DNA from 3 places in the Lentibacillus daqui genome. Region 2 is predicted to be linked to each of the others. Evidence: riboswitches for the same ligand, from Rfam matches in the RefSeq annotation. Region 2 holds a riboswitch; each other region holds the start of a gene.
What was found. A riboswitch is a leader RNA that binds a small molecule or an ion and turns the genes downstream of it on or off. The one in region 2 is predicted to bind thiamine pyrophosphate.
Positions count from the first base shown of each region.

Region 1: another riboswitch for thiamine pyrophosphate. It lies ahead of thiW (energy coupling factor transporter S component ThiW); the one in region 2 lies ahead of thiT (energy-coupled thiamine transporter ThiT).
Region 3: another riboswitch for thiamine pyrophosphate. It lies ahead of tenI (thiazole tautomerase TenI); the one in region 2 lies ahead of thiT (energy-coupled thiamine transporter ThiT).

Region 1 covers NZ_CP114176.1:343,865-348,489, forward strand. The annotation lists gene thiE (thiamine phosphate synthase) at 1-76, opposite strand, end outside; gene thiM (hydroxyethylthiazole kinase) at 232-996, opposite strand; gene thiD (bifunctional hydroxymethylpyrimidine kinase/phosphomethylpyrimidine kinase) at 993-1,799, opposite strand; gene thiW (energy coupling factor transporter S component ThiW) at 1,844-2,332, opposite strand; TPP riboswitch at 2,421-2,533, opposite strand; gene O2S85_RS01850 (MarR family winged helix-turn-helix transcriptional regulator) at 2,857-3,294, shown strand; gene O2S85_RS01855 (DHA2 family efflux MFS transporter permease subunit) at 3,323-4,625, shown strand, end outside.
Region 2 covers NZ_CP114176.1:1,029,566-1,034,190, forward strand. The annotation lists gene O2S85_RS05275 (BCCT family transporter) at 1-1,377, opposite strand, end outside; TPP riboswitch at 1,572-1,673, shown strand; gene thiT (energy-coupled thiamine transporter ThiT) at 1,765-2,361, shown strand; cobalamin riboswitch at 2,706-2,900, shown strand; gene O2S85_RS05285 (ABC transporter substrate-binding protein) at 3,091-4,065, shown strand; gene O2S85_RS05290 (FecCD family ABC transporter permease) at 4,049-4,625, shown strand, end outside.
Region 3 covers NZ_CP114176.1:913,417-918,041, reverse strand. The annotation lists gene O2S85_RS04815 (PTS galactitol transporter subunit IIC) at 1-354, opposite strand, end outside; gene O2S85_RS04810 (thiazole biosynthesis adenylyltransferase ThiF) at 423-1,442, opposite strand; gene O2S85_RS04805 (thiazole synthase) at 1,503-2,270, opposite strand; gene thiS (sulfur carrier protein ThiS) at 2,272-2,475, opposite strand; gene tenI (thiazole tautomerase TenI) at 2,472-3,131, opposite strand; TPP riboswitch at 3,305-3,413, opposite strand; gene O2S85_RS04790 (L-lactate permease) at 3,534-4,625, opposite strand, start outside.

The DNA of each region.
Region 1 (4,625 bases), 690 kb from region 2:
GGTCAAATTGTTCGCAATCCTGGCTGCCCATGATAAAATACTTTCTTAATTGTTTACGTAGGAACGGGAAACCCATTGATGTGATTCCTCCCATTTTTAGTTGATATAATTTCAGTTTACCACACCATGAACGTGCTATAATACCCCCACTTTTAGTCAAGAGTAAATGAACAATGAGGAAGGTGTGGGATAGACAGCTGTTTCATAGATTTAGGTTGCCCTTTCACAGCGCTATCCCAATTGATCCGCATCTAATGATAGAGCATCAATAAAATAAGCCAGAAATGTACCAGGCCCGGATACATTTGGATTTAGAGCGGCATATTCTGCGGCGAGTCCGTAAAATTCCACGGCGGTTTGCATTTGCTCTTCCAGCGGTTCCTTGGTTGTAAGGCAAGCTGTCAAAATCGACCCAAGCAGGCATCCCGCGCCAGTAATTTTTGTAAGCAACGGATGTCCGGTCTGGTTTTCTTTAAAATAATTTCCACTACAAATGATATCCGTTTTTCCGGTAATAACAACAGCCGTTTGATATTTTTCCTGGGCTTTGGCAGCAACTTCGGCAATATTTCCTTCACCAACAGCGTCCGGTCCTTTTGTCTCCCAAGGAACATTGACCAGATAGGCAATTTCACCAGCATTGCCTTTGATCACAGTCGGATTTACTTCGTTGAGGATTTGCTTCACAGCCGTATCCCGAAACGGTGTTGCTGCAATGCCAACCGGATCAAGCACGACCGGTATTCCTTTTTCATTAGCAGCTTTTCCCGCTTTTATCATTGCGGTAACCTCAGATGGTGTAATGGTACCGACATTTATCAGGAGACCATTCGCGTTTAAAGCCATTTCCCGTGCTTCTTCCTTTGCGTTTGCCATCGCTGGTGTTCCCCCAAACGACAATAATCCATTGGCAGAAAAGTTCATGACAACCTGGTTTGTTAAATGATGAATAAGTGGACGATTCTCCCTTACTTCCTGTATGACCTTCTGATTCATTTGCTGACCTCCTCGATTCGTGGTGCCCAATGATTTGTTGGACCACTGCCATGACCAATTGCAAACGAATGACCGATGGCAGCCGTTATATATTGCTTGGCGGCGTTGACAGCCTCTAAAAGCGGATTGCCTTTAGCTAATAACGCGGTAATTGCCGCTGAATAGGTACAACCGGTTCCATGGGTATCTTTTGTTTCAATGCGTTCAGATGAAAAACGGTGTATCTTGTTGCCATCGTGCAAAAAGTCGACAGCATCCCCCGCTAAATGACCGCCTTTAACAAGCGCGGCACCTGCTCCATACTTATTTACAATTTGTTCAGCGGCCTCTTTTAGATCATCCATGGTGCTAATCGATTGCCCTGTTAGATATTCTGCTTCCGGTACATTGGGTGTGACTAATGTAGCCAGAGAAAGCAGATTGTTGCGTAAATAGTCACGCGCCTCCTCGTCAATTAATGAATCACCACTTGTCGCGACCATGACCGGATCCATTACAAAAGGGACAGGAATATTTTCTATCTTGCCGGCGATACTTTTCATCATCGCGGTATTGGCAATCATTCCCGTTTTAAACGCTTGAAACGGGATATCTGAAATAACGGAATCCAGCTGTTCTTCAATCATGTCCGTTAAAATGTGCTGTACATCCTGAACCCCGGTTGTATTTTGGGCAACCACGGAAGTAATCACCGACATCCCATAGCATTTAAATTCCTGAAATGTTTTTAAATCGGCCTGAATGCCAGCACCGCCACTAGGATCAGTACCAGCAATAGTCAGTGCACAAGGTATTTGTCTCATTTGTCATCATCCTTTCGGGACAAGGGGCTCCCTTGTTCCAGTTTTTAAATGTTTGGCAGTACGTTTCGTTGTTTCAACCGAGCTGCAATAATCCAGCCTATCAACGCCCCAGCTCCACTGCTTACCAGGAATGACGGGAAGAAAAATAATGCACCAACTGAACTTCCCATCAAGAGGTTGGCAAACGGTACAGCAAACAAAGAGCCAATCATACCGGTTCCAATAAATTCACCAATTGCCGCCCAAATCTTTTTCCCGAACCGTCGATAAAGATAACCTGCCAGAAATGCGCCAATCATGCCGCCGGGAAACGCCAAAATGGAGCCAAGACCAAGCAAGTTACGAATCAGTCCGATCATGAAGGCGATCATAACAGCGGGGGCTGGGCCAAGTATGATGGCTGCCAGCACATTCACCGCATGCTGTACTGGATAGGCTTTAGCAACTCCTGCAGGAAACCAGAGAATTTGGGATCCAATTGTTCCAATGGCTACAAAAACAGCCATCGTTGTTAATAAACGTGTCCGGTTCATCCAATTCCTCCTTTCCATGTTTCCATGGCATATAAAAAAAGCTAGATCCTTATGATGGACCCAGCTTGCGTAGAGAAAAGTTTATCGTGATTTGTCACAACTACTTCCCTCCGCTGGTATTAGCCAGATCAGGTCCATAAGGGTCGGAAAGAAATGCAACTTTCCTCTCAGCCCGCATGCGGGGCACCCCTAGTAGTGTAAATACTATGAAATTTGCCTGTTGCAATAATCTTAACAGAGAAGGATTGGTTTGTCACTTATGAATCACGTTTTATAATGTGAAGAAAAATTGTAACTTCTACCTCTATCTTGCCTGGCGGTTGGAGGGAGTTAAAATATGTTGTTACATTAGATGTAAGCGCAGCCTTAAAACAAGTAAAGGCGCAAACCTGCATAAGCTTCATTTTAAGGTTAAAAACCTGTTGACACTCCAAAATCATGAGCGTATAATATCATCTTGTTATCAAATTGTTTAGTGATAAGATATTTTTTAGTGAGATAATATTTATATAAGGAGGGAAGTCATGAAGAAGGATGATTTCCTTGAGTTGGAGGGCATTTTCCGGAAAATCACGAAGAAAATCCCCGGAGAATGGAGAAAGCATACGAAATCGGCTTTCTCCAGAACAGAAGCACTTGTCCTTTATAAATTATATTATGAGGGACAACAACGTGCTTCTGAGCTAGCAATGGTTCTTTCCATCACTACTGGCGGCTTGACAGGTCTTACCGATAAGCTTGTTGAGGGCGGATATGTGGAAAGGAAACGGACGGAAGAAGATCGCCGGGTTGTTTACCTGTCCATTACCGATAGCGGAAAGGAAATGGTCAAGGCTATGAATGCTGCCCGAAAAGCATTTATTGAAAAATTGTTCAATGGGATATCAACGGAAGAGTTAAATCAGTTTAAGAACACAGCCGCAAAATTATTACGGAATTTTGAGGATGTGGAAAATCAATAACTTAGGGAATAGGAGATGAAAGAAAAGCATGACTGAAACAACTACAAGTAATGCAACGAATATAAAAAAAGGCCCCATTCTTGCGGTTATTATTCTTGGTGCGTTTGTATCGCTGTTGAATCAAACGTTAATGAATGTGGCCTTGCCTTCGATCATGGAGGACCTGGATATAGGGGAAAGCACTGCACAGTGGATTACGACCGGATTTATGCTGGTTAATGGTGTGCTGATCCCAATTACTGCATTTTTAATGGAGAAGTTTTCAACCAGACAGCTATTTATAACTGCAATTAGCTTATTTGCTGCAGGTACATTAATCTGTGCCATTTCACCAACTTTTATTATCTTAATGACTGGCCGCGTTATTCAGGCAGTTGGCGCAGGGATTATTATGCCACTATTAACAACGGTTGTATTGGCTTTGTTCCCGGTTGAAAAGCGTGGTGGTGCAATGGGGATTATTGGGATTGCCATTATTTTTGCACCAGCTGTAGGCCCAACACTGTCAGGGTTTGTAGTACAAAATTATTCATGGCGGTTATTGTTCTGGATTATATTTCCAATTGCTGTATTAACAATTATCTTCTCGGTTATTTTCTTAAAGAATGTAACCAAACAGACATTTCCAGACATCGACATCCTGGCAATTGTTCTCTCAACACTTGGTTTTGGCGGTATCCTGTACGGTTTCAGTACTGCAGGTACAAACGGCTGGACCAATGCATCGGTGATCATTGGATTGATTGTTGGCTTTGTCGGCCTTGCCTTGTTTATTTGGCGCGAATTGGTTATGGAAGTTCCAATGCTGGATTTCCGGGTATTTAAGAGCGGAATTTTTTCGCTTACTACGGTCATTAATGTGGCACTTACGGTCGCTATGTTTGCGCCAATGCTTTTGATCCCGATTTATTTGCAGAATATCCTGGGTATTTCACCAATGAATTCCGGTTTAATGCTGATGCCAGGCGCAATCGTGATGGGAATTATGTCACCGATCACTGGTAAAGTATTTGATAAAATAGGTGCGCGGCCATTAGCAGTGTTTGGATTGGCCATTACAGTAGTAACAACGTATTTGTTCACCCAGCTAACCGACTCAACAGGCTATCTGTATCTGATTATTATATACACCATTCGCATGTTTGGTATGTCCATGATTATGATGCCAATTATGACGGCCGGGCTTAATCAGTTGCCGCAGCGACTTTATCCACATGGTACAGCAATGGTTAATACTGTTCGTGCTGTAGCTGGTGCGATTGGTACGGCATTCCTGGTTACCATCATGACGAACCAGGCAAAAAATAGTATTAAAGATATTATTATCAACA
Region 2 (4,625 bases):
AATTGCCGTTAATCCACCGACATAGAGCAGAATCAATGCTACAGCTGATTGGGAAACTCCCCAGATAATCTTGACATTATTCGGCGGGGTTAACGAACCATGTGTTGACTGCATCCCCAAAACAAACGTTGCTGAGTCTGCTGAAGTAATAAAAAACGAGCCAATTAGCAAAATAGCAAAAATGGAAAGGATGAATGATAATGGTAATTGATCGAACATATTAAACAATACAAGCTCTGTCGTGTATTGGGTCAAATCTACTCCGCTATTTTGTACATCACCTGCCGTTGTCCCAAATGCTGCAAACCATATTGAAGTAAATAATGTTGGAATCACCATGACGCCTAACAAAAATTGCCGAATGGTGCGCCCACGAGAGACACGGGCAATGAACATTCCAACAAAAGGCGCCCATGCAATCCACCATGCCCAAAAGAAAATGGTCCAGTTATTATGCCATTCCCGATTGTCCCCTGTAAGTGGAGCTGTGCGAAAGCTCATTTCCACAATATGTTGCATATACTTTCCAAACGTATCAGTAAACATATCCAGTATGAGCAATGTAGGGCCGACGATGATGACGATAACAAGTAAAAGAGCGGCAAGCACCATATTGGTATTGGATAAATATTTAATCCCTTTGCTCAAACCTGACCACGCTGAAGCAATAAAGAGAACCGTTACCACAGCAATGATGACAAACTGTGCGGTAAAACCAACATTTATACCAAATAAATGCGAAAGCCCTCCATTAATTTGCGCTGCCCCAAAACCAAGCGAGGTTGCTACACCGAATACAGTTGCAAATACGGATAGTACATCGATCAGCACACCAAGCGGACCGTTCATTTTTTCTCCAAATAACGGCTTTAATGTTGCTGAAATCAATCCTGGTTCTTCCTTACGAAATTGAAAAAAAGCCAATGACAGTGCCACAATACCATACATAGCCCAAATATGTACGCCCCAGTGGAAATAGCTATAGGCAAGCCCTTCCTTAAATGCTGCATCAGTACCTGGTTTCTCTGTGGCAGCATCAAGTGCATAGTTAAATAATGGCTCCGCTGCCCCGTAGAAAACAAGACCAATCCCCATACCAGCTGAAAACAACATAGCAATCCATGTTGGTGTTGAGAAATCGGGTCGTTCATGATCCTTGCCAAGGCGAATTTTGCCGTATGGACTAATGGCAATGATGATTGCAACGATGAGCATGACCGCCATCAACAGCATGTAATACCAACCGAATGTAGTAGCTACAAAATCCTTTATGTTGCCAGTTATTCGTTCAAATTGTGAAGGAAATGCCACACCAAATATCACGGCTAAGACGACTATTACCAATGTTATGTAAAAAACCCTTGTAACTTTCTTCATGAATCCCCCTGATAAAGTTTTGACATAGGATTAACAATAACAAAGACCAGCAAGCAATGCAATGGGACATGTGGAGGGTACATGAATCCTCAACAAATAAAAGGTCAGCACCAAAATCTATTATTGAAATTAATGAATAAAAAGAGTGCATGATTGACCGGCATGTGCTATGATGAGATTAAATAAAATGATAACGCAACCACAAGGGGAGCTTTAAAGCTGAGAGAGAACGTTATTGTTCGGACCCTTTGAACCTGTTAGTTAGCACTAGCGTAGGGATGTGGTGAGTAAATGCGGATGGTTCGCTGGATTTATGGCTGCCCGATAAAAATCCGTATATTTCACCAATGTCTCCCTTTTGGTTCGTTCTGAAGGAGGCATTTTTATATGCGAAAATTAAGTTTGCAAACACTGATAGAAGTGGCCATACTTGCGGCATTTGCGATGGTGCTGGATCTATTGCCATCATTGCGTTTTGGACCGTCGATTTCCATTTCTTTTGCGATGATCCCAATATTTATCGTTGCCTTTCGCTGGGGATTCGTAGCGGCCAGCCTATCTGGTTTTCTTTGGGGACTTCTACAAATTGCGCTTGGTCAGGCATGGATACTTACCCCTACCCAAGCATTTATTGAATATTTTATTGCTTTTGCTTGTATTGGATTTGCAGGGCTGTTTTATCACCAAGTCAAAGGGAACCTACAAAAGGGACACAAAGGACATGCTTTGTTATGGATGACGATTGCCATATTTGTTGGCGGGGCGACACGTTATTTTTGGCATTTTGTCGCTGGGGTTATCTTCTTTAAGAAGTATGCCATTGAGGCGGGGAAATCACCATTTATTTATTCGCTGGTTACCAATGGCATCACCTATATCGCTGTCTCAATCGCCTGTGCGGTTATTTTGGGATTGATCGTTTCAAAGGCAGGACAAATCATCACCTCGGCGAAACAAATAGGTCAGCAGCGAAGGGCAGGTTAATAAAAGGACAGTCCTCTACCATTTTAGGGGACTGTCCTTTATTCAATCCGGATTGTATTTTTCTATTTTGGATGGTATTGACGCCCTGTTCACGGTAGATTCCTCACGCTTTTTCTTTCCCATCGCCCGTGACCGCTCTTCTCTCGATAGATTCCTCCTATTTTTACTCTCCTATCTGCCGTGAGAATCTGTAGCTAATTATGATTTTGTATTTTGTTTATCTATATTGTATGTCATTTTTCATCATTTACCTGTTCGATTTGACATGGATGTTGTATACTGGAAGAGGAAATAAAATATTCGTGTAACAGACTCGGGTGTCTAGCGCAACTGTTCAAGAGGTTCGAATGAATTCTGGCTGATGTGCCTCTTTTTGAACACGGAATAATAGACTTAAAATGGAAGTTCGGTGTAAATCCGACGCGGTCCCGCCACTGTAAATGGTTGTTGCCTTTTAATCCACTGTACATAGGTTTGTATGGGAAGGGAAGGGCAACGGTAACCATGAGCCAGGACACTGCCTGATTCTGAAACACCATGAACCTACGCGGATAGGGAGGTGTGCAACTTGGCTGGATGGTACTGCTTTGTCAAAAATAAGTATCCATCTACTGTTAATGAGTAGCACCCCTTTTTAATAGGAGGTGTTTTTTTATTGCTTATCCATGGTTATGAGAGAAGACTGCTTTGTAGCGCTATTTTGTAAACACTAGGGGGGACAATACGATCATGAAAAAGATTTATTTGGTTTTATTCACTGCTATCTTATTTTTAGGAATTTTAGCCGGTTGTGGAAATTCAGATGATAACGCTGAAAAAGGAAAGGATAATGCAGACAATACTAAAACAGAACAGACGGAGGAACAGGCTTTTCCGGTAACAGTGACCGATGGGAATGGATATAAATTAACCATTGATGAAAAACCGGAACGAATTGTCTCGGTTTTACCAAGTAATACGGAAATTGCTTTTGACCTGGGACTTGGCGATCAAATTGTTGGTGTATCTGACCATGATGATTTTCCGAAAGAGGCATCCGAAAAGGAAAAAATCGGTGGGCTGGAATTAAATGTGGAAAAAATTCTTTCACTTGATCCGCAATTGGTGCTTGCAGATCAAACCAATGACGAGAAAGCACTTAAACAAATTGAAGAAGCGGGCATTCCGGTATTGGTTGTTGCCAGTGCAAATAACTTTGATGAGGTTTACGATTCAATTCATTTGATTGGACAAGCCACAGGAACACTATATAAGGCTGACCAGATTATTGATGATATGAAGGAAAAATTAACTGCACTTAAGGATAAGGCAAATGCCATTGATAAAGATGACCAAAAAAAGGTTTACATGGAAATTTCCCCATCACCTGATATTTATACCGCTGGAAAAAATACGTTTATGGACGAGCTATTAACAATTATCCATGCGGAAAATGCTGCTGGTGATCAGGAAGGCTGGCCAAAAATAAATGAGGAACAGGCTATTGCAAGCAATCCGGATGTGATTATTACAACATACGGTTCATATGTGGACGATCCCGTTGCCGAAATAACCCAAAGAGATGGCTGGGAGGATGTATCAGCAGTTAAAAACGAACAAATTTATGATGTGGACGAAGATCTGGTTAACCGTCCAGGTCCACGATTGGTTGATGGTGTTGAGGAACTTGGAAAAGTGATTTATCCAGATGTATTCGATGACTAAGCGGATTACAGCGTACGGGATACTGTTTGTGATACTGGTTGTTTCCATGTTAATGGGCATTTCAATTGGAACAGTTCAGGTACCTGTTACAACTATTCTGAAGACTATTTTTGCTGCTATCTCACATACATCTATCTCCGATTCGGTGGATCCGATGTATGAAAATATTGTGATGAATGTACGCTTGCCACGAGTTATGTTATCGGGAATTATCGGAGCCTCGTTAGCGATTGCGGGTGCAGCCTTTCAGGGATTATTAAGAAATCCATTGGCAGACCCGTATACGCTGGGGGTTTCCTCCGGTGCTAGTGTTGGGGCAGTGTTGACAATTTTTTTGCATTTATCATTACCGTTTTTAGGGCTGTATACATTGCCGGTATTAAGTGTGGTGGCCTCGTTTTTGACGATTTTTTTGGTGCTCTTCTTTACCAAACGGGTCGACCGTAGTATGCGGGTGGAAACGATTATTTTGACCGGTGTCATCTTTAGTTCGTTCCTTGGTGCCCTTATCTCATTAATGATTGCATTAACCGGTGATGAGTTACGACAGATCATCGGCT
Region 3 (4,625 bases), 120 kb from region 2:
ATTTAATGTTTTCGTCCATCCAAGCATCAATAAAAAACTATTTACACCAATTCCAATCGGGATTGCCAAACTGCCTAAAACCGTCCCATACGAAATGGCTGATGTAGCTGGCCAACCAATATCAATCGTATGTAATTTCAACCCGAAATGGTCTACCATTGCCTGTGCAGCCGGTCCCAGACTATCTGTCAACAGACCAATAACCAGGTTTAATCCAATAAATCCAATTCCCACTGTTAATCCTGAGCGACAAGCTTTTCCTACCTTCGTTCCCAGTATAAGGGCAAAGATGAAAACGATAATAGGAAGCATGACACTAGCGCCAAGATCAACGAACCATTGCAAAACAGCCACAAAGCATCCCTCTTGTTTTTATGAATTTGAATTTCTATACTACACAAGCTATAAAGTGACCATTCCCTCTATCCAAAATAACGATAATAAAGTGTTTTTGCCTTTATTTTATCATTCGTTCCATGTACCAATGTACGGCCATCTCGGAACAAGACAAGACGTTGGTCGTCAATCGTATATGAAAGTAGAAAGGGATTTTGTTCCACTTTTCCACCCTTTCCGGCAAGCACTTTAGCAATCGCATGCAGATTGCGATTTTGCCTTTTGGCGGGTCTAATTTGAACCGTATCCCTTCCACAAAGCACTGCTGTTTTTGTTTGATTTTCATAGGAAAGAAAAGGATATGTTGGATTTTCTCCACAAGACGAACAGGTTGCTTTTTTCACCGTTGATATATCAATTGATGAATGATGATTACTCCATAGATCAAAGGAGATTAGCTTTCTTCTAAGTGCATCCCAATTCTCCGTAAGTATTTTGAAAGCTTCAATGGTTTGTTGTACAACGACCATTCCAACAGTAGGGCTGATGATTCCTGCCGTTTCACAGGTTAAACCACCAATCGGGACATCTTCCATAAGACAATGGAGGCATGGTGTTTCCTTTGGCACAATTGTAAAACTTATGCCGTAGCTACCCACGCACGACCCGTAAATCCATGGAATTTGATATTTTTGCGAGATATCATTGATGATCATGCGAATATCAAAATTATCCGTCGCATCAATAATTAAATCGACTCCTTTGATCAGTTGCTCCATTTCCGGTGGTGTGATATCTAAAATATGTGATTCAATGTCTACCTCGGAATTGATTTGCTGCAGCCGTTTTTTTGCAGCAACAGCTTTAGGTATCCGGTTTTTTGCATCCAATTCCACATAAAGCTGTTGCCGCTGTAAATTGCTCCATTCTACATAATCACGGTCGACAATGGTTACTTTTCCTACACCCGCACGAACCAGCGATTCTGCATTTCCTGTGCCAAGCGCACCCGCACCTATGATAAGTACCTGTTTTCCCGCCATTTTTTGTTGGCCCTCTTCACCAATATACTTAAACAACGTCTGTCTGGAATAACGATCATTCATCCCTTCACCTGTCCCTTTTCGTTCGTATTTTGATCATGTTTTTGAGTAGGTATTGATTTTTCAGCCAATACTTATTCCCTCCATTGGACTGCTTGCTGTGGCGGTCCGTTTTTTCGGGATACGCCCAGCTTCATATCCTAAGCGACCAGCTTCCACTGCTTGCTTCATCGCTTTTGCCATTTTGACCGGATCTTTAGACGCTGAAACCGCCGTATTTAATAAAACAGCGTCTGCACCAAGTTCCATTGCATAAGCTGCATCGGCCGGGGAGCCGATTCCGGCATCAACAATCACAGGAACTTCTGTTTGCTCAATGATAAAACGCAAATTAACCGGGTTGATAATTCCCTGCCCCGAGCCAATTGGTGACGCCCCAGGCATAATCGCATGTGTGCCAAGCTCCTCCAACCTTTTGGCTAGTACCACATCATCGGAAGTATACGGTAAAACAATAAATCCTTCTTTTAGCAATTCTTCCGTTGCCTTTAATGTTTCCAGCGGATCTGGCAGCAATGTTTTATCACAACCAATGACCTCCACTTTGATCATGTCACATAGTCCCGATGCTCTTGCCAACTTGGCATGTCGTACGGCTTCTTTCGCTGACTTTGCACCAGCCGTATTCGGTAAAAGACTAAATTTCTCTACGTCCAGTTTTTCCAGGAAATTGGGCTGGTTTGGCTCATAAATATTCATCCGGCGAACGGTAAACGTTAAGATTTCTGCTTCCGATGCTTCAATCGCTGCTTTTTGAATATCAAAATTCGGATATTTTCCTGTACCCAATAATAATCTTGAATTAAATTGCTTATTTCCAATTGTTAGCAAGTCAACCGCCTCCTACAAATTGAACTAATTCTATTTTGTCTCCATCCGATAATTTTGCACTGTCATAGTCATGTTTTTCCAAAATATTTTCATTATGTTCGACAATAGTGACAGGATTCTTCACTTGGATATATGCGAGTAACTCAGTGATGGTTGCTACCGAAGACGGAATGGTAATCCGTTCACCATTTACTCGTAACTTCATAGGATCACCTCCTGCGTATGCATTGCTTTACGATAATTCATGACTGCGCGCACTGGATCATCTGCTTGGAAAACGCCTGACATAACGGCAATTCCATTCGCCCCGGCTGCCAACGTGTCATGTGTATTTTCAGGTGTGATTCCTCCGATGGCAATAACGGGAATGGTTACTTGCTGCGTGAGTTTTCGCAAGTTATTTAGTCCTCTCGGTGTCATTCCCTCTTTTGATCTCGTGCAATGAATATGTCCATATAGAAGATAATCAACCCCTTTCTTTTCTGCCTTGATTGCTTCGTCAAGCGAATGTATCGAACAACCGATTTTTAATGATGAAAAAGCCTGCATGACCAATGAAGCATCGATACTATGATGGGCAAGCTGAACACCATTTGCTCCTAAGATATGCGCAATGTCAACACGGTCATTAACAATAATTTTTTCGAGCGGCACACCGCGATCCGTTAAAGCTTCAATTACCCGGACTAGTTCGGCAGCTGTCCAACTTTTCTCCCGTAAATGAATCTTGTTAACACCTTTATGAATCATTGCCACTATTTGTACAAGTGTTTCAGCGGTTTGTTGACCCGTTGAGACGACATGTAATTCCTTAGTGGCGTTTATATCCTTTTTCCTTTTCCATGTTTTGTTGTATTCCATGAACACCTATCCTTTCAGCAAAACAAAAAACCACTTTCAAGATGACAGCGCATCGAGAAAGTGGTTGGATAATTATTTGAGAACACCTGAGATTGTTCATTATTTTGAACAACTATGGACAAATACAAGAAATGAAGAAATTTTACCAGCCTATGTTACATTCCTTGAACATCTATTGTTCCACATCACTTCCCTACGCTGATATTAATCAGTTCAGGTTCCAAGGGTCTTAAAGTCACACTTTAATCTCAGCCTTTTTGGAAGGCACCCCTAGCGGTTTTTTATTAAATTTTACCTTTGCTTGTATCATACCATGTGTGGAGGATTTGTCAATGAATTTTATATATTTTGTAAGTATGAATGGATGAACAAACTTTTTTCATATTTCATTCCTATTTTACGCTACGAAGCAATGTTTTGTTCTAGCGCATTTAGTCGTTTTTTATTCGTGGCAATGAAGTAGATAGCAATTGCCCAAATAATGACAGCAATGATCGATCCGATGTTAAATATGCCTTTTTCGGATGTCCACATGATCGAATAGCCGATCGAACCAATTAATAGGGAGTAATAGACAAATGGCAGTAGGGTCTTGCGAATGACATGCCCTTCTTTTCCGACTAAACCAACAACGGCTGCGGCTGCGACAACATTATGCACACAGACCATGTTACCGGCCGCTCCACCTACTGCCTGCAGTGCGACCATCCAGGTTGGATCTCCGCCGATTCGTTCACCAACGCCGTATTGGAACAAGGAAAACATCATATTACTGATCGTGTTACTTCCAGCGACAAATGCACCTAGCCCACCGATAAATGTTGCAAAAAATGGATATGCCGTTTGCGCCAGATTTGCGACACCGTCTGCAAGGACGATTGGCATTTCAGCGTAACCAGCCGCTCCACCATCCGAATTAAGGAATACTTGTACCATTGGAACGGTAAAAACAAGCGCGGAACCTGCGGCAAGCATTGTTTTCCCGGAATCCTTCCAAGCCTGTGCATATTCTTTTATTTTCATGCCATGAGCGTAGTACACATAAACAGATGCAACAATAAAAATAAAACCTGGAGAAAAGAGGATTTCCCAGCTGGACGTGATGTCTGTCCCAAAAATATTTGGAACCTCAATAGTTGCTGCTTTTAGCCAATCTCCCACGACAGTCATTCGGGAAAGCAGCAGCATCAATGCAATCAATACGTATGGGGACCATGCACGTAGCATGCTAATCTTTCCTGCATAAATATCGCTTTGTTTGATTTCCAGCCGCCCAGTCCATGTCGGATCCCAGCGATCTTTTGGCTCAAAATCCCAAGCATCATCGTCCTTGGGCATTAGAAACCCTTTCTTGGCAGCTGGAATAACAATTAATAAACCAATGAGGCCGCCAATCATGGATGGGAATTCAGGACCCAGCGTATTCGCGACAATGATATATGGTACGGTCATCGCCAATGCTGCAAATATAGCGAACTTCCATACCTTCAACCC